DNA from 4 places in the Candidatus Pantoea rara genome. Region 2 is predicted to be linked to each of the others. Evidence: predicted binding sites of a transcription regulator. Region 2 holds the regulator's gene; each other region holds the start of a gene.
What was found. Region 2 encodes CRP, which controls carbon source genes, mostly activating them, when cyclic AMP is high. Its sites were predicted from a motif close to ATGTGANNNNNNTCACAT; they were not measured.

Region 1 (5,257 bases), 1.6 Mb from region 2:
CAGCAGGAGTTGCCATTTTGTGCGCCAGCGCAATCTTACCGCCCCTATGGTTAAGTCAGAAAAGGGGCTGAAGCCCATAATCACGCCACTTCGCGATTAAAATAACGCTCATTAAATAAATATTGACGGCGGGTCACATAGGAGTCTATCATTTGTTTAACGGTCGTTAATTAAATGACGGCAACCCAATTTAGTCCAACCGAATTCAACTATCTAATAGAGAGAATATTATGAAAACCATCAAAACCACCCTGGCAGCTCTGGCACTGACTACCCTGACTTTTGGCGCTTATGCCGCTGACCTCGTGACCAGCGAACCGTCTAATCAGCAGCCTGTAGGCACCATCTCTGTACAGGGCGGCACCAACCTGACCTCCCTTGAATCGCAGCTGAGTGCCAAAGCGGATGAAGCCGGTGCGAAATCGTTCCGCATCACCTCAACCAGCGGCCAGAACAAACTGCACGGCACAGCTGTGATTTATCAGTAATTGTATTTTTTCAACAGATTAAGTGAGAAGGGGTTCGTTATGAAACGTATCAACATGATAGTGGCTGCTACTTTACTTAGCGGCCTCTCATTTGCCAGTGTGGCGGCACAGCAGGTCAGCAGTACACCACTGGATCAGCAAAAAATCGGCGTCATTAGCGCAACGGGCAGTACTAATCTGACTTCGCTGGAGCAGCAACTGTCAGAAAAGGCCAGCGATGTCGGGGCAAAGTCTTTCCGCATCACTTCGACCTCTGGCAGCAACAACCTGCATGGCACAGCCGTTCTGTATAAGTAAAAGCACGATAAATATTCATAAACAGGCTTCAGATAAACCGACTTATCTGAAGCCTTTTTTTATTCTTCAGTCACAGCCTTATCCGTTGCTCCGCAACTGGGGATAGCGACGGAAGATGTAAACACACCAGAGTAACGCCACCAGACCAATCATCCCGCCGACGTTCCCGACTTCCGCCATGCTCAGATGCAGACTGACCTGATTGCCCAGCAGCGCGCCCGCGCCAATACCGATATTGTAAATGCCGGACATCAGCGACATCGCCACATCTGTGGCATCCGGTGCCAGCGATAACACCCGCACCTGCATTCCCAGTCCGATCATCATCATCGCCATGCCCCAGACAACGCACAGCGTTGAAATAGCGGCAGGTCGGACGGCAGCAAAAATCAGTAATCCCATGCACAACGTGATCAATGCAATGGCAGCTATTAGCAGCCCGGAGGGGAATTTATTGCCGAGGGTACTGAACAGCACGCTGCCCACAATACCGGCTGAGCCAAACAGCAGCAGCAGCAGGGTCGTGAAGTTGCCACTGGAATGGGCGACGTTCTGCATGAACGGTTCGATATAGCTGTAAGCGGTGTAATGCGCGGTCACCACCAGCGTCACCAGCAAATACATGCTGACCAGCGCAGGACGGCGAAACAGCATCGGCACACTGCTCAGCGAGCCGGTATGCTCACTCGGCAGACGCGGCAGGATCCGCACCAGCATAATCATCAGCACCAGCGCCGAAAGGCCAATCGCGCCGAAGGTGGTACGCCAGCCCAGATACTGACCGACTACGCGACCAATCGGCACACCCAGCACCATCGCCAGCGCGGTACCCGTCGCCAGCATACTCAGTGCCTGCGTTTTCTTACCGGCTGGTGCAACGCGAATCGCCAGGGAGGCGGTGATCGACCAGAACACCGCGTGAGACAGGGCGATGCCTACGCGGGACACCATCAGCGACCGGAAATCCCAGGCTACGGTTGAAAGGACATGGCTGACGATAAAGATCAGGAACAGCACGCCCAGCAACAGTCGTCGCTCAATATTACGGGTCAGCAGCATCAGCGGCAGTGAGAGTAGTGCGACCACCCAGGCGTAGATGGTCAGCATGATCCCGACATCCGCCGTTGGCATGGAAAAGTCCGCCGCGATATCGGATAGCAGGCCAACCGGCACAAATTCGGTGGTATTGAACACAAAGGCAGCGATAGCCAGCAATACCACGCGTAGCCAGGCAGTTTTACGTGAAACAGTTGTTGATTGCATGAGGAGTCAAGTCAGTCAGAAAAGCGAATTTGGATGTGGCAGAAACACCCAGCGAAAGTGACCTGCGTCACAAATTAACCGCTATTGTAGTAAATAAACCGGGAAGAGAAAGCTTATAAACGTCTTTTAATGCTGAATTTTTTTATCACCTGATTACAGCGCGATAGGCAGAGGTTATTGATCGCGATGATATGCAGGATTGATTTGCAGCAGGGATGTGTCTTTAAGCAGAAAGTATTGAGACTATTGAGACAGCGCAGCGGGAAGCGTTTTACCACTGGGCTGTCCGATGGGATTAACGCGAAGGCGGGGTGTGCTTCAGGGCCACACTGAGCTGAGCGGCCTGCTGTTCGGTGTTATTGAGCGGACAACAGTTTTCACAACCGATTGCACCCGCATAATATTTTTTCGCCTGCAAAATGGCGGCGTTCACGTGGTAAAAACTACCCAGAAACAGCCTGTTATCTATGTCCGGAAGATGGGAGCAACCCGCCGCATGAACAACATGATTATCGTTATATCCCGATTGTTTATTGACGTAATAGTAGAGAGCCACAGGCGTTCCTTGTTGCCGTGTTAAAAGGCAAAGCAGATGAATTATTACAATAAAAAGAATTATAGCGGGAAACAGGCGCTTTGTTTGTTGTGGATCTGAATGAAGCGTTCAGCATGATGCGCCGCCAGGCCCGCTGAGGCCTGGCGAAAGAGGGGGTGTCAGAGTTTTTTACTGTGCAGACGCCACGCTACGGCCAGCGCCAGAATCAACAGGAAGCTGATAAACAGCGTAATCCCGCGCCAGCCAAAGTTATGCCAGAACACCCCGCCCAGCGTGCCCGCTACGCTGGAACCCACGTAGTAGCTGAACAGATAGAGTGAAGAGGCCTGTCCGCGAGCACGGCGAGCACGCGGACCAATCCAGCCGCTGGCAACCGCATGAGCAGCAAAAAAACCGGCGGTGAACAGCATCATCCCCGGCAGGATCAGCCAGAGGGAGTTAAAGGCTGTAGCCAGCAAGCCCAGCAGCATGATGGCGGTTGCGCCCAGCATTACCGGTCCACGCCCCAGCCGGCTGGTCAGCGCGCCTGCTTTAGGCGAACTCCAGGAGCCCGTCAGGTAGACAACCGATAACAACCCTACCACCGCCTGACTGAGATGCCAGGGCGCGTCCAGTAAGCGATAGCCAATGTAGTTGAACAGGGTGACGAAGGCGCCCATCAGCAGGAAGCCTTCGGCAAACAGCCACGGCAGGCCCGGATCGCGCCAGTGCAGCCGGAAGTTAATCAACAGATTACGAGGACGCAGCGTAATGGGCCTGAAATGACGCGATGCTGGCAGGATCTTCCAGAACATCAGCGCGGAGGCCAGCGAAAAACAGCCAATCACCGCCACGGCGATCCGCCATGAGAAGAGGTCGGTCAGGACGCCGCTCAGCAGACGCCCGCTCATTCCGCCTATGGAGTTACCGCTGATATACAGCCCCATCGAAAAGGCGACGACTCGCGCATCCATCTCTTCACTAAGATAGGTCATGCCCACCGCCGCAACGCCGCTGAGCGACAGGCCCATCAGCCCACGCATGATCAGAATGCCGTGCCAGCTGGTCATCGTAGCCGAGAGGAGTGTACAGATAGCGGCGAGCATCAGGGCGGTCACCATCACCGATTTACGCCCGATGGCATCAGAGAGCGGACCGGTAACCAGCAGGCCCAGCGCCATCAGGCCGGTAGAAATGGAGAGCGACAGGCTGCTGGTCGCCGGAGAGACACCAAACTGCTGTGACAGCACCGGCAGAATGGGCTGCACACAGTAGAGCAGGGCAAAGGTTGCCAGTCCGGCGGAGAAAAGGGCCAGCGTCACACGCATAAATTTGGGCGTTCCCCGGCGGATATAACCTGAAGCGGCAGTGGACTCTGGCGCAGCAGGCACCGCTTCATCATCCACTGTTGCCTGAATTGAGCGACTCACACATCTTCCTCTATGTCAGAAAACCTGTCGTCAGCTTAGGAAAGCGGCATTATGATGTCTAATATATTAATAATCTCAAATGAGATGTTTAACATATGAATATCGAGCTGCGTCATCTTCGCTACTTTGTGGCGGTCGCCGAAGAGTTGCATTTCGGGCGGGCAGCCCAGCGCCTGAATATCTCTCAGCCCCCGCTCAGCCAGCAGATTATTCAACTGGAAGCGGAAACCGGCGCAAAGCTGTTTAATCGCAACAACCGCAGCGTGCAACTTACCGCTGCCGGGCATCAGTTGCTGAGCGATTCCCGCGCGATTCTGTTGCAGGTTGAGCAGGCCGCCGATCGCGCTGCCCGTTTGCACCGGGGCGAAGAGGGAGAGCTGCGGATCGGCTTTACCTCGTCTGCTCCGTTTACCGCCGTGGTTTCCGATGCGCTGTTCCGCTTTCGTCAGCGCTGGCCGCAGGTGCATATTCATATGCAGGAGATCAACACCCGCCAGCAACTGGCACCGTTGCACGATGGTCGGCTTGATCTCGGCGTAATGCGCAACACGCCGCTGCCAGCCGATCTGCGGCATCAACTACTATTGAGCGAGCCGCTCTATGCCGTGGTGCATAAGGCGCATCCGCTGGCTGACGCCGACAAAATCTCTGTAACTGCCCTGGCATCTGAACCCTTTGTCTTTTTCGATCCTCAGGGCGGAACCGCGCTCTACAGCGATATTCTGGCGCTGCTGCACCGCTATCACATAAAGCCCTACATCACCCAGGAAGTGGGTGAGGCGATGACCATCCTTGGGCTGGTGGCAACCGGTCTGGGCGTTTCTATTCTGCCTGCCTCATTTCGGCGTGCACGGCTGGCCGATCTGGTCTGGTTGCCATTAATGGAAGAGGATGCCATTTCAGAGTTGTGGCTGGTCTGGTCAGCCGGACGCGAGATGAATGCCCAGATGGAGAACATGATGGCGTTGTTGCGGGAAAATCGGCCCTGAAGCGCCCGTCTCAGCGCATCAATATGTGCGATAAATCACATTTCTAATCAAATATTTGACGCTGTCGCCTGATCTGCCTCACCATGGCGCATGTTTATTTAGAAGCGCGAAAATAACCGGGAGCAGGGTTGTGAATCCGGACAGTCAACCTGGCCACATTGACCAGATCAAGCAGACCAATGCAGGTGTCGTTTATCGATTAATTGACCGTCACGGTCCCATTTCGCGTATCGAACTTTCCCGTCGTGCCCAGCT
Region 2 (5,257 bases):
ATTACCGCCCGCGCCCACGGTTTTGTTGATGCAGCAGATTACTATCATCGCGCCAGCGCTATGCCCTGGCTGAAGCACACAGAGAAACCGCTGCTGATCATCCACGCCAAAGATGATCCCTTTATGAGTGATGAAGTGATCCCGCACAGCAGCCAATTATCTGCCACTATTACTTATCAACTGACCCCCCACGGCGGCCACGTAGGTTTTGTCGGCGGGACGTTACGCCAGCCTGAAATGTGGCTGGAACAGCGCATCCCGCAGTGGATCGCCCCTTTTCTGGATAACTGATCACGTGATTATTCCCTGGCAACAGGTCTCACCAGAGACCCTTGAAAATCTGATTGAAACCTTTGTACTACGCGAAGGCACAGACTACGGCGAGCAGGAACGCAGCCTGCTGGACAAAGTAGCTGATGTGCGACGCCAGCTGGAAACCGGTGAAGTGGTGCTGGTGTGGTCGGAACTGCATGAATCGGTCAACATCATGCCACGCAAAGAATTTCGCGGCTGATGCACCCGGCATCATTTCATGATAACAATGCTCATCGCCCGACCTCACAGGGAGCTTTTCTATGTCTGCACGTCATCCCATTATCGCGGTGACCGGTTCCAGCGGCGCAGGAACCACCACCACCAGCCTCGCGTTTCGCAAAATCTTTCAGCAGCTCGATCTCCATGCGGCCGAACTGGAAGGTGACAGCTTTCACCGCTTTACCCGCCCGGAAATGGATATGGCAATTCGTAAGGCGCGCGATTTAGGACGTCATGTCAGCTACTTCGGCCCGGAAGCCAATGACTTTGGTCTGCTGGAGCAGAGCTTTAAAGAGTATGGTCAAAGCGGACAGGGCCAATCACGTAAATATCTGCACACCTACGATGAAGCCGTGCCGTGGAATCAGGTGCCCGGCACCTTTACGCCCTGGCAGCCGCTGCCGCAGAACACCGACATTCTCTTTTATGAAGGCCTGCATGGCGGCGTGGTGACGGCGCAGCACAACGTGGCGGAACAGGTCGATCTGCTGGTGGGCGTGGTGCCGATTGTTAATCTGGAGTGGATTCAGAAGCTGGTGCGCGACACCGGCGAGCGCGGTCATTCACGCGAAGCGGTGATGGATTCCGTGGTGCGCTCGATGGAAGATTACATCAATTTCATCACGCCACAGTTCTCACGCACTCACCTCAACTTTCAACGCGTCCCGACTGTCGATACCTCAAACCCATTCGCTGCCCGCGCCATTCCGTCACTGGATGAGAGCTTTGTGGTGATTCACTTTCAGGCGCTGGAAGATATCGACTTCCCCTACCTTTTGGCGATGCTGCAGGGTTCGTTTATCTCGCACATCAATACGCTGGTAGTGCCCGGCGGCAAAATGGGTCTGGCGATGGAGTTGATCATGGGTCCGCTGGTGAAGCGACTGATGGAAGGCAAACGGATTGAATAAAAGGCCAGTCATGGCTTCTCAGCCGAGTGACTGGACCTGATCAGGGTGAATCTGACAGCAACACGTACGTTCCACACGCAGGGAGCCGCCTGACACCGGGCTGGCTCAGATTTTGCCCGTGACTTTAACGGCCCCTCAGCCTGTTACAGCTCAATGACTTCATAGCTATGGGTAATCGTCACACCTTTACCCAGCATAATGGCCACCGAACAATATTTTTCAGCAGAAAGATCCACCGCGCGTGAGACCGCTTTATCCTGGAGCCCTTTACCACTCACGATAAAATGCAGGTTGATGTGCGTAAAGATTCGCGGCGCCTCTTCACGACGTTCTGAGGTCAGTTTTACTTCACAATCAGCCACATCGTTGCGGCCTTTTTGCAGAATTGAAACCACGTCAATCGCGCTGCATCCGCCGGCCGCCATCAGCACCATCTCCATTGGGCTGGGCGCTTTATCACCCGAATTTCCATCCATCAGTATCTGATGGCCGGATGAGGATTCTCCGAGGAATGTCAGCCCTTCTACCCATTTCACTCTTGCCTGCATGATTTTTGCTCCGGAATACGCTGTTTTCTCGCCAGAGTACGCTTTCGCCTGGTAAACAGCAATCCAGAGAAATCCGCCTATAGCTGAAGCGAGACAACAGAAGACAGTCGGCAAAAGCTGTGCTACAAACAGTGCTGAAAATATTTTTCGTCACCCGATGGCGAAGCCGGGAAGGATGATGCGCACTGCGCCTGATGCGGCCCGAATAATTTCCTGAAATGGAAACGCTTGAAGCTTTCACCGCCTGACAGGGAAAACTGCCCCCTGTATTTTGGGCACGATTACAACAGAGGATAATAGCGAATGGTTCTCGGCAAACCGCAAACAGACCCTACACTCGAATGGTTCCTGTCCCATTGCCATATTCACAAGTATCCATCCAAAAGTACGCTGATTCACCAAGGTGAAAAAGCAGAAACGCTTTACTACATCGTTAAAGGTTCCGTCGCGGTTCTGATTAAAGATGAAGAAGGCAAAGAGATGATTCTTTCCTACCTGAATCAGGGCGATTTTATTGGTGAGCTTGGCCTGTTCGAAGAAGGCCAGGAGCGCAGCGCCTGGGTGCGTGCGAAAAGTGCGTGCGAAGTGGCGGAGATTTCTTACAAGAAATTCCGTCAGCTGATCCAGGTTAACCCTGACATCCTGATGCGACTCTCATCGCAGATGGCGCGTCGCCTGCAGGTCACGTCTGAAAAAGTGGGTAACCTCGCTTTCCTCGACGTCACCGGACGCATTGCACAGACCCTGCTCAACCTGGCGAAGCAGCCAGATGCCATGACGCATCCCGACGGCATGCAAATCAAAATCACGCGTCAGGAAATTGGCCAGATTGTTGGTTGTTCACGTGAAACCGTGGGCCGTATTTTGAAGATGCTGGAAGATCAGAACCTGATCTCCGCACACGGCAAAACCATCGTCGTTTACGGCACCCGCTAATTCCTGTCACCCACGGCGTGATGGCAACATCACGCCGTTATTGTTTGTGTTGGGCCGATGTGGCGTCGAATTATTTACCATCCTGAAGTTAACTACGCCTTGCGGCAAACGCTGGTGCTCTGTCTGCCGGTGGCGCTGGGCTGGCTGGCTGGCGACCTGCAAAAAGGTCTCCTGTTCTCATTAGTGCCCGCCTGCTGCAACATCGCCGGTCTGGATACCCCGCATAAACGCTTCTTCAAACGCCTGATCGTTGGCGGCAGCCTGTTTGCCCTCGGCAGCTTTCTGATGCAGTGGCTTACCCTGCATGCTATTCCGCTGCCGCTGATCCTGTTTGCCATGCCCTTATTGCTCGGCGTTACCGGCGAGATCAGCCCGCTGCATGCTCGTCTGCTGCCCGGCACCCTGATTGCCGCCATCTTTACCCTGAGCCTGATTGGCCGCATGCCAATCTATGTTCCCCCGCTGCTCTATATCGGCGGCACGCTGTGGTACGGGCTGTTCAACTGGTTCTGGTTCTGGCTGTGGAAAGAGCAGCCGATGCGCGAGAGCCTGAGCCTAATCTACCGCGAGCTGGCTAACTACTGCGACGCCAAATATACCCTGCTGACGCAGCTGACCGACCCGGAAAAGGCACTGCCACCGCTGCTGGCCCGTCAGCAAAAAGTGGTCGATCTGATTAACACCTGTTATCAGCAGATGCATATGCTGTCGGCAAGTCGCGATCACAGCCATAAACGGCTGACGCGCGCCTTTCAGGTCGCGCTGGATCTGCAGGAACATATCTCGGTCAGCCTGCATCGGCCGGAAGAAGTGCAGAAGCTGGTCGAACAGAGCCATGCGGAAGCGGTGATCCGCTGGAATGCCAAAACCATTTCAGCCCGGCTGCGGGTGCTGGCGGATAACATCCTTTATCACCAGCTACCCGACCGCTTTGCGATGGATAAACAGCTCGGCGCGCTGGAGAAGATCGCGCATCAGCATCCCGACAATCCGGTGGGTAACTTCTGTCTTTACCACTTCAACCGCATTGCGCGGGTTCTGCGCACGCAGAAACCCCTGTATCAGCGCGATCTCATGGCGGACCGTCAGCGTCGTCTGCCGCTGTTACCGGCACTGCGCAGTTATCTTTCGTTCCGCTCCTCGGCGCTGCGCACTGCCGGACGCTTTGCGGTGATGCTGATGCTGGGCAGCGCGCTGGCGCTGTTCTTCAACATCCCCAAACCCTACTGGATCCTGATGACCATTATGTTCGTCAGCCAGAACGGCTACAGCGCCACCCGTGTCCGCATCCAGCACCGGGCGCTGGGCACCTTTGCTGGTCTGGTCATCGCGGCCGCGACGCTGCGCCTGGCGGTGCCGGAATCGCTGGTGCTGATGATCATGCTGGCGATAACCTTTATCAGCTATCGCTTTACCCGCCAGTTCTATGGCTGGTCGATGATTGGCTTTACGGTCACGGCGGTTTACTCGCTTCAACTGCTGTCGCTGAATGGCGCGCAGTTCCTGCTGCCGCGACTGATGGATACGCTGATGGGCTGTCTGATCGCCTTCGGCGGAATGCTGTGGCTGTGGCCGCAGTGGCAGAGCGGCTTACTGCGGCAAAATGCCCATGATGCGCTGGAAACCTATCAGGATGCTCTGCGGCTGTTGCTGGGCGACGAACAGTCACCAGAGAAACTGGCTTATCAGCGCGTGAAGGTTAATCAGGCACACAATGCGCTATTTAACTCACTCAATCAGGCGATGCAGGAACCGGCGTTTAACTCCCGCTATCTGAGTGATATGCGACTCTGGGTCACGCACAGCCAGTTTATTGTTGAGCATATCAATGCGATAACGATTCTGGCGCGGGAGCACACCATGCTGACGAGCGCACTGGCTGAACGCTATCTGCAATCCTGTGAAATCGCGCTGCAGCGGTGTCAGCAGCGGCTGGAATATGATGGTGAAAGCTCACAGGTGAATCTGCTGGATGACCTGGAGAATATCAGCGAGGGACCGATCACGGTGGTGGAGCAGCATGTACGGCGCATTCTCGATCATCTGAGCGTGATGTACACCATTTCATCGCTGGCGTGGAACCAGCGACCGCAACATGGCCGCTGGCTAATCAGACGCTTACGTAAAAACTAATCTAGCCGTTGAGTACGTTGCCGACGGCGGTGGCGAAGCGGCTCATGCCCTCTTCAATGTCGGCCGGTTCGATAATCAGTGACGGGGCAAAACGCATCACGTCGGTGCCGGCTACCAGCACCATCACGCCTTCAGCGGCGGCGGCATTCAGAATGTCGCGTGACCTGCCGGCATGCTGAGGTTTCAGCGCTGCAC
Region 3 (5,257 bases), 550 kb from region 2:
GCGGCCTGCGCCTCGACTTTAAGCAGGGTCGTCTCGACAGTAACCATTATCGCACAGGCATCGCGGAGCACATCAAACAGGCGATTACCGAGCAGGAACGGCTGGGGCTGGATGTGCTGGTGCATGGTGAAGCAGAACGTAACGATATGGTTGAGTACTTCGGCGAGCATCTGGACGGCTTTGTCTTTACTCAGAATGGCTGGGTGCAGAGTTACGGTTCTCGCTGTGTGAAACCGCCCGTCATTATCGGCGATATCAGCCGTCCGGAGGCGATCACCGTGGAATGGGCCCGTTATGCCCAGTCGCTGACTGACAAACCGGTAAAAGGGATGCTGACCGGACCGGTGACGATTCTCTGCTGGTCATTCCCGCGTGAAGATGTGTCACGTGAAATCATCGCGAAGCAGATCGCCCTGGCGCTGCGCGATGAAGTGGAAGATCTGGAGAAGGCGGGCATCGGGATTATTCAGATTGATGAGCCGGCACTGCGTGAAGGTCTGCCGCTGCATCAGTCTGAGTGGGCGGCCTACCTGAACTGGGCGGTGGAAGCATTCCGGTTGAATGCGGCGGTCGCACGGGATGAAACCCAGATTCACACGCATATGTGTTATTGCGAGTTCAACGACATTATGGACGCCATCGCAGCCCTGGACGCCGATGTGATCACGATTGAAACCTCACGATCTGACATGGACCTGCTGGCGTCGTTTGAAGATTTCGAGTATCCGAATGAAATCGGCCCCGGCGTCTATGATATTCACTCGCCTAATGTGCCCAGCGTGGCGTGGATAGAAGCGCTGTTGCTGAAGGCGGCGAAACGAATTCCGGAAGCGCGGTTGTGGGTAAACCCTGACTGCGGTCTGAAGACACGAGGCTGGACGGAGACACGTCAGGCGCTGGCGAATATGGTGACGGCGGCGAAGAAACTGCGTGGTGAGACGGCGTAGGAAAGGGGTCTGGTGGCAAAAAACAGGGGCGCAGAAGCGCCCCTGTTTTCATCTATTCTGATGCCACACCATACTGCCTGAACCAGGCCAGCATGCGTTGCCAGCCATCATTCGCTGATTCAGCATGGTAGCTCGGACGGTAATCAGCATTAAACGCATGTCCCGCTTCGGGGTAGACGATGATCTCGGCGGTCGCATTGGCGGCATGCAGCGCCTGGCGCATCTGCTCGACGCTCTCCAGTGGAATGCCATCATCCTGGCCACCATACAAACCTAGCACCGGTGCACTCAGATCGACCGCAATATCAATAGGATGCTTCTGCTGCTTCAGCGTGCGCTCACCGGTCAGTCGTCCATACCAGGCAACTGCAGCGCGCAGCTGTGGGTTATGCGCGGCATAGAGCCAGCTGATGCGGCCACCCCAGCAAAAACCGGTGATGCCCATGCGACGGATATCGCCGCCATTGCGTGCCGCCCAGTTAGCGGCATGATCGAGGTCTGCCAGCACCTGGGTGTCAGGCACTTTGCTGACCAGCTCGCTGAACAGCGTCGGGATATCATTATATTCAGAAGGATCGCCTTCGCGGAAATAGAGCTCGGGCGCGATCGCCAGATAGCCTTCCAGTGCCAGACGGCGGCAGATATCCCGAATGTGTTCATGCACACCAAAGATCTCCTGCACCACCAGGACGACAGGCAACGGGCCTTCTGCTGCGTGAGGCTTTGCAAAAAATGCCGGCATGTTTTCGCCCTGGCTTGGCACTGAGGTTTCACCTGAGTGAATGGCCGGGCTTTCGGTGATGATGGTCGTAGAGGCGGTGGGCTGCACGGCAGGGGCAAAGCCGCTCGTCGCCGGTTTTTGTGTCATATTATCACTGGTTTTCATTATTCTCTCCGTGCAAGCATTTGCGCAATCACGTAACTATAGCCTGGCTGTTAAGCCTGCGCGCCAGGTGTCGGGTAACAGAATCAGCAGCGAATAAAATCATCCACCTCTTTAACATTGCGCTGACCCAGACACAGCCTCGCGAAGGGCTATCCGGACAAGGAAGATATGATTGTGTGATGTCAGTCACAATTAATCTGGCGGAAAATGTAACTTTCATTTTCTTAAGTGAATGTTGTCACATATTTATCGGGCGTGCTGGCGTAGAGTGGCGCGCTACCTTCCCTTAACAGGAGTCTGAAAAATGACACAGTCTGACGTTTTCCATCTTGGCCTGACTAAAGCCGATCTGCAGGGCGCCACCCTGGCGATTGTGCCGGGCGATCCGGAGCGTGTGAAGAAAATTGCCGGACTGATGGACGATGCCACGCATCTCGCCTCACACCGTGAATTTACCTCATGGCTGGCAAAAATTGAGGGGAAACCCGTTGTGGTCTGCTCAACCGGTATTGGCGGTCCTTCAACGTCGATTGCCGTGGAAGAGCTGGCACAGCTCGGCGTGCGCACCTTCCTGCGTGTCGGAACCACTGGCGCGATCCAGCCACATATCAATGTTGGCGATGTACTGGTGACGACCGCATCTGTTCGCCTGGACGGTGCCAGCCTGCATTTTGCGCCGATGGAATTCCCGGCAGTGGCAGATTTCGCCTGCACTACTGCACTGGTTGCCGCCGCAGAAGCCTGTGGCGCAAAGACCCATATCGGTATCACCGCCTCTTCTGACACTTTCTATCCGGGCCAGGAGCGTTACGACACCGTCTCAGGTCGTGTCGTCAGTCGCTTCAAAGGTTCGATGAAAGAGTGGCAGGAAATGGGCGTGCTTAACTATGAGATGGAATCCGCTACACTGTTAACCATGTGCGCCAGCCAGGGTCTGCGAGCCGGCATGGTGGCGGGCGTGATAGTGAACCGCACGCAGAAAGAGATCCCGGATGCGGTCACCATGAAACAGACAGAAAGTGACGCAGTGAAGATTGTGGTCGAAGCGGCGCGTCGCTTGCTGTAAGCCGCGTCAGGCAGCAGGTTTTTGTCCAGACTCAAAACCTGCTGCTGGTCGTTAACGGCGCGTATCATCAGTTAAACCTGAGAGTGTTTATGCGCAACACCATTCCTGTCCGACGTCCTCTCCCCGGCGCTAATCCTGCCGCACTCAGTGCCCGGCTGGAACGCAGCGCTGAACGTTTCCGTGCCGCCATGCAACAGGGCGACTATGCGCTGGCAGCCCAGTGCTGCGAAGAGGTGCTGCGCTCAATGCCAAATCAGATGCAGGTGCTGAGCGACTACGCGCTCTGTCTGTTGCGTCTGGGTCAGCACAATAAAGCGTACAAAATCTACCAGAAGATTTATCAGTCACCGCCCGCTGTGCAGGCTACAGCCTCTGAAACCTGGCTGGATGGCCTGACCGAAGTGTGTGGCTGGCTGAATAAAAAAGAAGAGGTCGCCCGTTACGGTCTGGCGTCTCTGATGCGTTCTGATGCGCGTTTCAGTCAGGGACAGCGCATGGCGTTTCCCGCTCCACAACCTGAGCCTGTCGATCTCAGTCAGCCGCAGCAGAATGTCATCGCCTTCTGCCTGTATGGCGATCAGCCTCGCTACTGTGAAACCCTGATTAAAAACGTCGAAGTCGCCCCTGAGCTCTATCCCGGCTGGGTCTGTCGCATCTACCTGGATGAGAGCGTGCCGCAGCATGTCTGGCAGCGCCTTGACCAGCCGCACGTCCAGCTGTTCGATATGTCTCACGAAAAAATCGTGTATCCAACCCTGTGGCGTTTTCTGGTGCTCGACGATCCGGCGGTGAAGCGCTTTATCGTGCGCGATGCTGACTCGCTGCTCTCGGAGCGCGAAGCCGCGGCGGTTAACGCCTGGCTGGTGTCACCTTATTGGTTCCACCATATGCGTGACTACTTCTCCCATACCGAACTGCTGCTGGCAGGGATGTGGGGCGGCTGTCACGGCGTTTTCCGGGGTGTGGAACAGGCGATGCGCGATTTCATTGCGCAGTATCAGGGAAGCGAACGCTTCACCGATCAGTATTTCCTTAAGCTTGCGCTGTGGCCGACGGTGCGTGAAAGCCTCCTGAGCCATGATGAGCTGTTTCAGTTTCATCAGGCCCAGCCGTGGCCTGACCATACGCCTGTACGCTGGAATACGCCGCATTTCCACGTTGGCAGCAATGCGGGCTTTGCCAGTATGACCGGCAAATCCAGCGCCGCGGAGGGAAGCAGACAGCGTGTCGCGATCACGTCCGGCGAAACAACCTGGCACTATCTGGCACAGGTTAAAAAAGGTGAATGGCTGCTGCCGATGCCGTTTTTCCTGATTGATGAGTGGCAGGCTGGAAAGCTGACGGTGGCGGCTCTGTAAGACGCTGAGTCTGGCTAAAATTGTCTGGACATTCATACAGTGCGACTCTACCTTTTCCCTCAGCAGCCTGAGTCACGGGGAAATCATGGATCAGCACATCATCATCAGCGCCTGTCTGGCGCTTGCCGGGTTAGGGATTGGCTGGATGCTGGCACAGTTACGGGCCGGTCATCAGGTCGCCAGTTTCCAGACCGAGCGCCGTCTGCAGGAAGAGGCGCAACAGCGCCAGCAGCAGCAAATCGAGCAGCTTCAGCAGCAGACGCAGCAGCGTGAGCAGGAACTGCGTCAGCTTCACGGCGCGCTGAGCGGCGCCAATGAGCGGCTGCAACAGCTTGATTACTGGCGCAATGAAAGTGAACAGCTCAATCGTGAACTGCGCAATCAGCTGGAGGTCAACAGCGCGCAGGAAGCGGAGTTGCGCGAAGTGACCATCCGCCTTGAAGAGACCCGTTTTGCCGCTGAAGAGAAACAGCGACTGCTGACCAACAGCGAACAACGCCTCAGCGCTCAGTTTGAAAACCTCGCCAACCGTATTTTCGAAAACAGCGGCCGTCGCGTCGATGAACAGAACCGCCAGAGCCTGGACGGGCTGATTGGTCCGCTGCGTGAGCAGCTTGATGGCTTTCGTCGTCAGGTGCATGAGAGCTTCGGCGCAGAAGCGCGCGAACGGCACACCCTGACCCATGAAATCCGGCAGTTACAGCAGCTGAATGCGCAGATGGCGCAGGAGGCCCTTAACCTGACCAAAGCGCTGAAGGGCGACAATAAAATCCAGGGCAACTGGGGTGAAGTCGTGCTGAGCCGGGTACTGGAAGCCTCCGGGCTGCGCGAAGGCTACGAATATGAAACCCAGGTGAGCATTCAGTCAGAACAGCAGGGCAGGATGCAGCCGGATGTGATCGTGCGTCTGCCGCAGGGCAAAGATGTGGTGGTAGACGCCAAAATGACGCTGGTGGCCTATGAGCGTTACTTTAATGCGGATGATGAGATTGAACGTGAG
Region 4 (5,257 bases), 450 kb from region 2:
TAATTGATCCGGACAAGGCGGGAGATTTCCGCTTTGGATCACCCCAGCAGAGCGGCACAGTGTATGTCGCGACGGCCGATGCCAGCGGTATGATGGTCTCATTCATCCAGTCTAACTACATGGGATTTGGCTCCGGCGTGGTAGTACCCGACACCGGCATCAGTCTGCAGAACCGTGGCGCGGGTTTTTCACTCGATCCGGAACATCCCAACATCGTGGCAGGCGGTAAGCGCCCTTTCCACACCATCATCCCGGCCTTTGCGCGGGATGAACAGGGCCAGCCGCTGATGGCGTTTGGCGTGATGGGCGGACCGATGCAGGCGCAGGGACATGTCCAGCTGGCGCTGCGAATTATGCTGCACCGTCAGAATCCGCAGGCCGCGATTGATGCGCCGCGCTGGCGCGTGGTGCAGGGACGCGAGGTGGTATTTGAATCCACACTCGATCGCAATACCCTGAGCACACTGCGCCGCATGGGTCACAACGTGGTACTGGAAGATCCCCTGAGCAATTACAACTTTGGCGGCGCACAGGCGATAGTGCGCGATCCGCAGGGTTTCTATATTGCAGCCAGCGAGAGTCGTAAAGATGGTCAGGCGGTGGTGTTTTAAGGGTGTGGCAGCGAGCCTCAGGCTGTTAAACGTTACGTTCAGATACGTGCTTTAACGCGCAGGCGATCCCATTGTGTAACCGGTGTTGAAGAAAGCATCTGTTTCACAGGTGGTTTCACATTGTGCCGTGACGGCGGTTTGTTCTATTCTTTAGGCCATTCCTACCTGGACATCAGACAGTTTCACCGACAGGAGTTGACCCAATGGCTTCAGGACTTACACGCCTTATGGCACGTGGCGGTATTATGCTCGCTGGCGCGCTGATCGTGCTGCAACTCACCGCATGTGGTGATAAAGAAGGCGAGCAGCGCAAAGCATTTATCGATTTTCTCCAGAACACCGTGATGCGCAGCGGCGAACATCTTCCCAGCCTCAGCGAAAATCAGAAGCAGAGCTTTGGTAACTTCGCCAGCGATTACGCCATCATGTATGGCTTCTCGCAGCAGGCGAACAAAGCAGTTGAACAGGGTATGCGTCCGGTGGTGGATGAGCTTTCTGCCATTCGCGTTCCGCAGGATTACCTCACTCGTCGTGACTCCCTGCGTCAGGCTAACAGCGCACTGGTGATCGTCACCCAGCAAATTGAAAGCGCAAAAATGCAGGCTGACAGCAGTAAAGCGGCCCTGAAGCAGTCGGATGACCTGAAAAAAGTCTACGACACCGCTTACAACAAAGTGGTAACGGTGCCCGCCAATCAGCTGATTCCGCTGCTGCCAAAACTCCAGGCGCTAAGCCAGGGCGCGGTGCAGGCTGGCGATTTCCTGCAAACACAGGGAACCCGTGTCAGCTTTAATGATGGCGGTGTCCAGTTCCCGACTCAGGATCAGGCGTCGCAATATAACGCGCTGATGAGCACCTTATCCGCCAATTCGCAGGCGCTTCCTCAGGCACAGGCTGCCGTTCAGGGTGGTCTGCAGTAAACTCGCTTTACGGGCAGGCGTTGATCGTCTGCCCGTCTCTTCTGCTTTTTTCGCTCCCCCATCACCCGCTGAATGAAGTGTGATCTGGCGCATTTTTGACCAAAAATAGTTTGTGATCTAAGTCACATTTATATAACAAATACCCCACAGCTAAGTGTGATCCACCTCACAGACAACCGCCCATCCTGCTTAAAAAAACGGCAAAACAACCGCTTACGCCTGTAAAAGTGTGATCGAAGTCACGATAACCACCCCCGCCCCCACCCTTAATGAGTGATATAGATCACACTTATTCTGCGCGCTACGCAGTGTCAAATTCGCGTGATAGAGTCCGCGTGCATACAGTAATACCACCGGCAATGCGTCGGGGTGGCTAAACAAAAACAAGCGCGCTCTCCTATTGAAGCGCGTCTCAATAAGGGGTGGGTTTATGTCCTCATCAGTGAAGGTCAAAGTACAGAGCTTTGGTCGCTTTCTGAGTAATATGGTGATGCCAAACATCGGGGCGTTTATCGCCTGGGGTATCATCACCGCGCTGTTTATTCCAACTGGCTGGATCCCGAACGAAACGCTGGCCAAACTGGTTGGCCCAATGATCACCTACCTGCTGCCACTGCTGATCGGTTTCACCGGTGGGCGTCTGGTGGGCGGCGATCGCGGTGGCGTGGTCGGTGCAATTACGACCATGGGTGTGATTGTCGGTGCCGATATGCCGATGTTCCTCGGCGCGATGATTGCTGGTCCGCTGGGCGGCTGGGCAATAAAGTCGTTTGACCGGGCGATTGACGGCAAAGTCAAAAGCGGCTTCGAGATGCTGGTTAACAACTTCTCGGCCGGTATTATCGGGATGATCCTGGCACTGCTGGCGTTCCTGGCGATCGGTCCGCTGGTTGAAGGTCTGTCACACATTCTCGCCGCAGGCGTGAATCTGATGGTGCAGAACAACCTGCTGCCGCTGACCTCAATCTTTGTCGAACCGGCGAAAATCCTGTTCCTGAACAATGCCATTAACCACGGCATCTTCTCACCGCTGGGTATTCAGCAGGCGAGTGAAGCAGGCAAGTCAATCTTCTTCCTGATCGAAGCCAACCCGGGTCCGGGTATGGGCGTGCTGATGGCCTACATGTTCTTTGGTCGTGGCAGTGCTAAACAGTCTGCGGGTGGTGCGGCAATTATCCACTTCCTCGGCGGCATCCATGAGATCTACTTCCCGTATGTGCTGATGGCTCCTCGCCTCTTGCTGGCGGTAATCCTGGGCGGTATGACCGGCGTCTTCACGCTGACCGTACTGAACGGCGGCCTGGTTTCACCAGCCTCACCGGGTTCCATCCTGGCCGTGCTGGCGATGACACCAAAGGGTGCCTACTTCGCGAACATCGCCGCGATCGCCGCTGCTTTCGCTGTCTCCTTCGTCGTGTCCGCTATCCTGCTGAAAACCAGCAAAGTTAAAGAAGATGACGATATCGAAGCCGCGACTCAGCGCATGCACGAGATGAAAGCGCAGTCTAAAGGTCAGGGCGTGGCGGGTGCAGCAATTGCCAGCGATGCCATGAGCGTTGAACTGCACCACGTGCGTAAAATCATCGTCGCCTGTGATGCCGGTATGGGTTCCAGTGCCATGGGTGCAGGCGTGCTGCGTAAGAAAGTGCAGGATGCCGGTCTCAGCAGTGTGTCGGTAACGAATACCGCGATCAATGCCCTGCCGGGTGATGTTGATCTGGTCATTACCCACCGTGACCTGACCGAACGCGCCATTCGTCAGGCCCCGCATGCGCAGCATATCTCGCTGAACAACTTCCTCGACAGCGCACTCTACAGCACGCTGACCGAACGTCTGGTCGCCGCTAACCGCAGTGACGTGCATCGCGCAACGGTGAATACCGCCCTGTCCGATAGCTACGACGAAGGTAATGCGCACCTGTTCAAACTGGGTGCGGATAACGTCTTCCTCGGCCTGACCGCCAGCAACAAAGAACAGGCGATTCGCTTTGCCGGTGAGCAGCTGGTGAAAGGCGGTTACGTTGAGCCTGAATATGTTGAAGCGATGCTGGCGCGTGAGAAACTGACGCCAACCTACCTCGGTGAGTCGATTGCAGTGCCGCACGGTACCGTCGAAGCAAAAGATCGCGTGCTGAAAACCGGCGTGGTGTTCTGTCAGTATCCGGCAGGTGTTCTGTTTGGCGAAGAGCCGGACGATGTCGCGCGCCTGGTGATTGGTATTGCTGCCCGTAACAACGAGCACATCCAGGTGATCACCAGCCTGACCAATGCGCTGGATGATGACAGCGTGATTGAGAAGCTGGCGAACACCACCAGCGTGCAGGAAGTTCTGGATCTGCTGTCAGGTAAGCCTGCGATCGCGTAATTCAGAGCAATTATTTTCCCTGGGGCGGTCATGCCCGTCCCGATTTCCTGGGGGGGGTTTGCCCGCCCCATCGTCATTTGATATGGGTCAAAAATTATGAAAGCGTTACATTTCGGAGCAGGAAACATTGGTCGCGGCTTTATCGGCAAATTACTGGCTGATGCAGGTATCGAACTGGTTTTTGCGGATGTGAATCAGACGGTGCTGGATGCACTGAACGCGCGTCATGAGTATCCCGTTCATGTGGTTGGCGAGCAGGCCAAAGTGGAAATGGTTAAAGGGGTCAGTGCGGTCAACAGCACCCGCGATGAGATCATCACTCTGGTCTCTGAAGTCGATCTGGTCACTACCGCCGTGGGTCCGCAGATTCTGGAGCGTATTGCCGGCAGTGTGGCAAAAGGTCTGGCAAAACGCAGCGACAACGGCAACACCCGCCCGTTAAATATCATTGCCTGTGAGAATATGGTGCGCGGCACCAGCCAGCTAAAACAGCATGTGCTGAAGGCGCTGCCGGAGCACTATCACGCCTGGCTGGAACAGCATGTCGGCTTTGTGGATTCCGCTGTCGATCGCATTGTGCCTCCTTCTGACGCGGGCAGCACCGATCCACTGGAAGTGACTGTTGAGACTTTCAGCGAGTGGATTGTCGATAAAACCCAGTTTAAGGGCGACCTGCCGACCATTCCGGGCATGGAACTGACCGATAATCTGATGGCGTTTGTTGAGCGTAAACTCTTCACCCTGAATACCGGCCATGCCATTACCGCCTACCTCGGCCAGCTGGCCGGTCATCAGACTATTCGTGACGCTATCCTCGACGAAAAAATCCGGGCCGTCGTGAAAGGCGCGATGGAAGAGAGCGGCGCGGTGCTGATTAAGCGTTACGGTTTTGACGCGGATAAACATGCGGCCTACATCCAGAAGATTCTGGGTCGTTTTGAAAATCCGTATCTGAAAGATGATGTTGAGCGCGTAGGCCGTCAGCCGCTGCGTAAACTCAGCGCGGGCGATCGCCTGATCAAGCCGACGCTGGGTACGCTGGAATATGGTTTACCGCACGCCAGTCTGGTGCAGGGTATTGCCGCCGCGATGCGCTATCACAGCGATCAGGACCCTCAGGCGCAGGAGCTGGCCGCGCTGCTGGCAGAAAAAGGCCCACAGGCGACGCTGGCTGAAATTTCAGGACTGGACGCCGACAGCGAAGTCGTGGCTTCTGTGGTGAGCGCCTGGCACGCTATGGCATAATGCGCGCGTGTTAGTGACGCAAGCCGGGCGCAGTTCGCCTGCGCCCAACGGCGGTATAAAACCCATGCAGGCAATAATGGAAGAGAAGCAGGCTTTTGAGAACCGGGTGCTTGAGC

Region 1: the regulator CRP is predicted to act here: its motif matches at 2,104-2,121, upstream of ACR8BF_RS09415 (sugar transporter).
Region 3: the regulator CRP is predicted to act here: its motif matches at 2,008-2,025, upstream of udp (uridine phosphorylase).
Region 4: the regulator CRP is predicted to act here: its motif matches at 1,803-1,820, upstream of ACR8BF_RS18325 (PTS mannitol transporter subunit IICBA).

Annotation. Positions count from the first base shown of each region.
Region 1 is NZ_CP194942.1:2,002,408-2,007,664, forward strand. Features, by position in the region: gene bhsA (multiple stress resistance protein BhsA) at 231-488, shown strand; gene bhsA (multiple stress resistance protein BhsA) at 528-785, shown strand; gene ACR8BF_RS09415 (sugar transporter) at 864-2,048, opposite strand; gene ACR8BF_RS09420 (hypothetical protein) at 2,344-2,604, opposite strand; gene ACR8BF_RS09425 (MFS transporter) at 2,763-4,013, opposite strand; gene ACR8BF_RS09430 (LysR family transcriptional regulator) at 4,109-5,002, shown strand; gene mlc (sugar metabolism global transcriptional regulator Mlc) at 5,133-5,257, shown strand, end outside.
Region 2 is NZ_CP194942.1:418,456-423,712, reverse strand. Features, by position in the region: gene ACR8BF_RS01950 (hydrolase) at 1-291, shown strand, start outside; gene ACR8BF_RS01945 (YheU family protein) at 296-514, shown strand; gene ACR8BF_RS01940 (phosphoribulokinase) at 576-1,445, shown strand; gene ACR8BF_RS01935 (OsmC family protein) at 1,589-1,993, opposite strand; gene crp (cAMP-activated global transcriptional regulator CRP) at 2,297-2,929, shown strand; gene ACR8BF_RS01925 (YccS/YhfK family putative transporter) at 2,987-5,062, shown strand; gene argD (bifunctional acetylornithine/succinyldiaminopimelate transaminase) at 5,064-5,257, opposite strand, start outside.
Region 3 is NZ_CP194942.1:3,791,803-3,797,059, reverse strand. Features, by position in the region: gene metE (5-methyltetrahydropteroyltriglutamate--homocysteine S-methyltransferase) at 1-947, shown strand, start outside; gene ACR8BF_RS17895 (dienelactone hydrolase family protein) at 1,000-1,833, opposite strand; gene udp (uridine phosphorylase) at 2,138-2,899, shown strand; gene ACR8BF_RS17885 (tetratricopeptide repeat protein) at 2,989-4,257, shown strand; gene rmuC (DNA recombination protein RmuC) at 4,343-5,257, shown strand, end outside.
Region 4 is NZ_CP194942.1:3,895,436-3,900,692, forward strand. Features, by position in the region: gene ACR8BF_RS18315 (gamma-glutamyltransferase family protein) at 1-611, shown strand, start outside; gene ACR8BF_RS18320 (DUF3053 domain-containing protein) at 815-1,531, shown strand; gene ACR8BF_RS18325 (PTS mannitol transporter subunit IICBA) at 1,962-3,896, shown strand; gene mtlD (mannitol-1-phosphate 5-dehydrogenase) at 3,993-5,141, shown strand; gene mtlR (mannitol operon repressor MtlR) at 5,206-5,257, shown strand, end outside.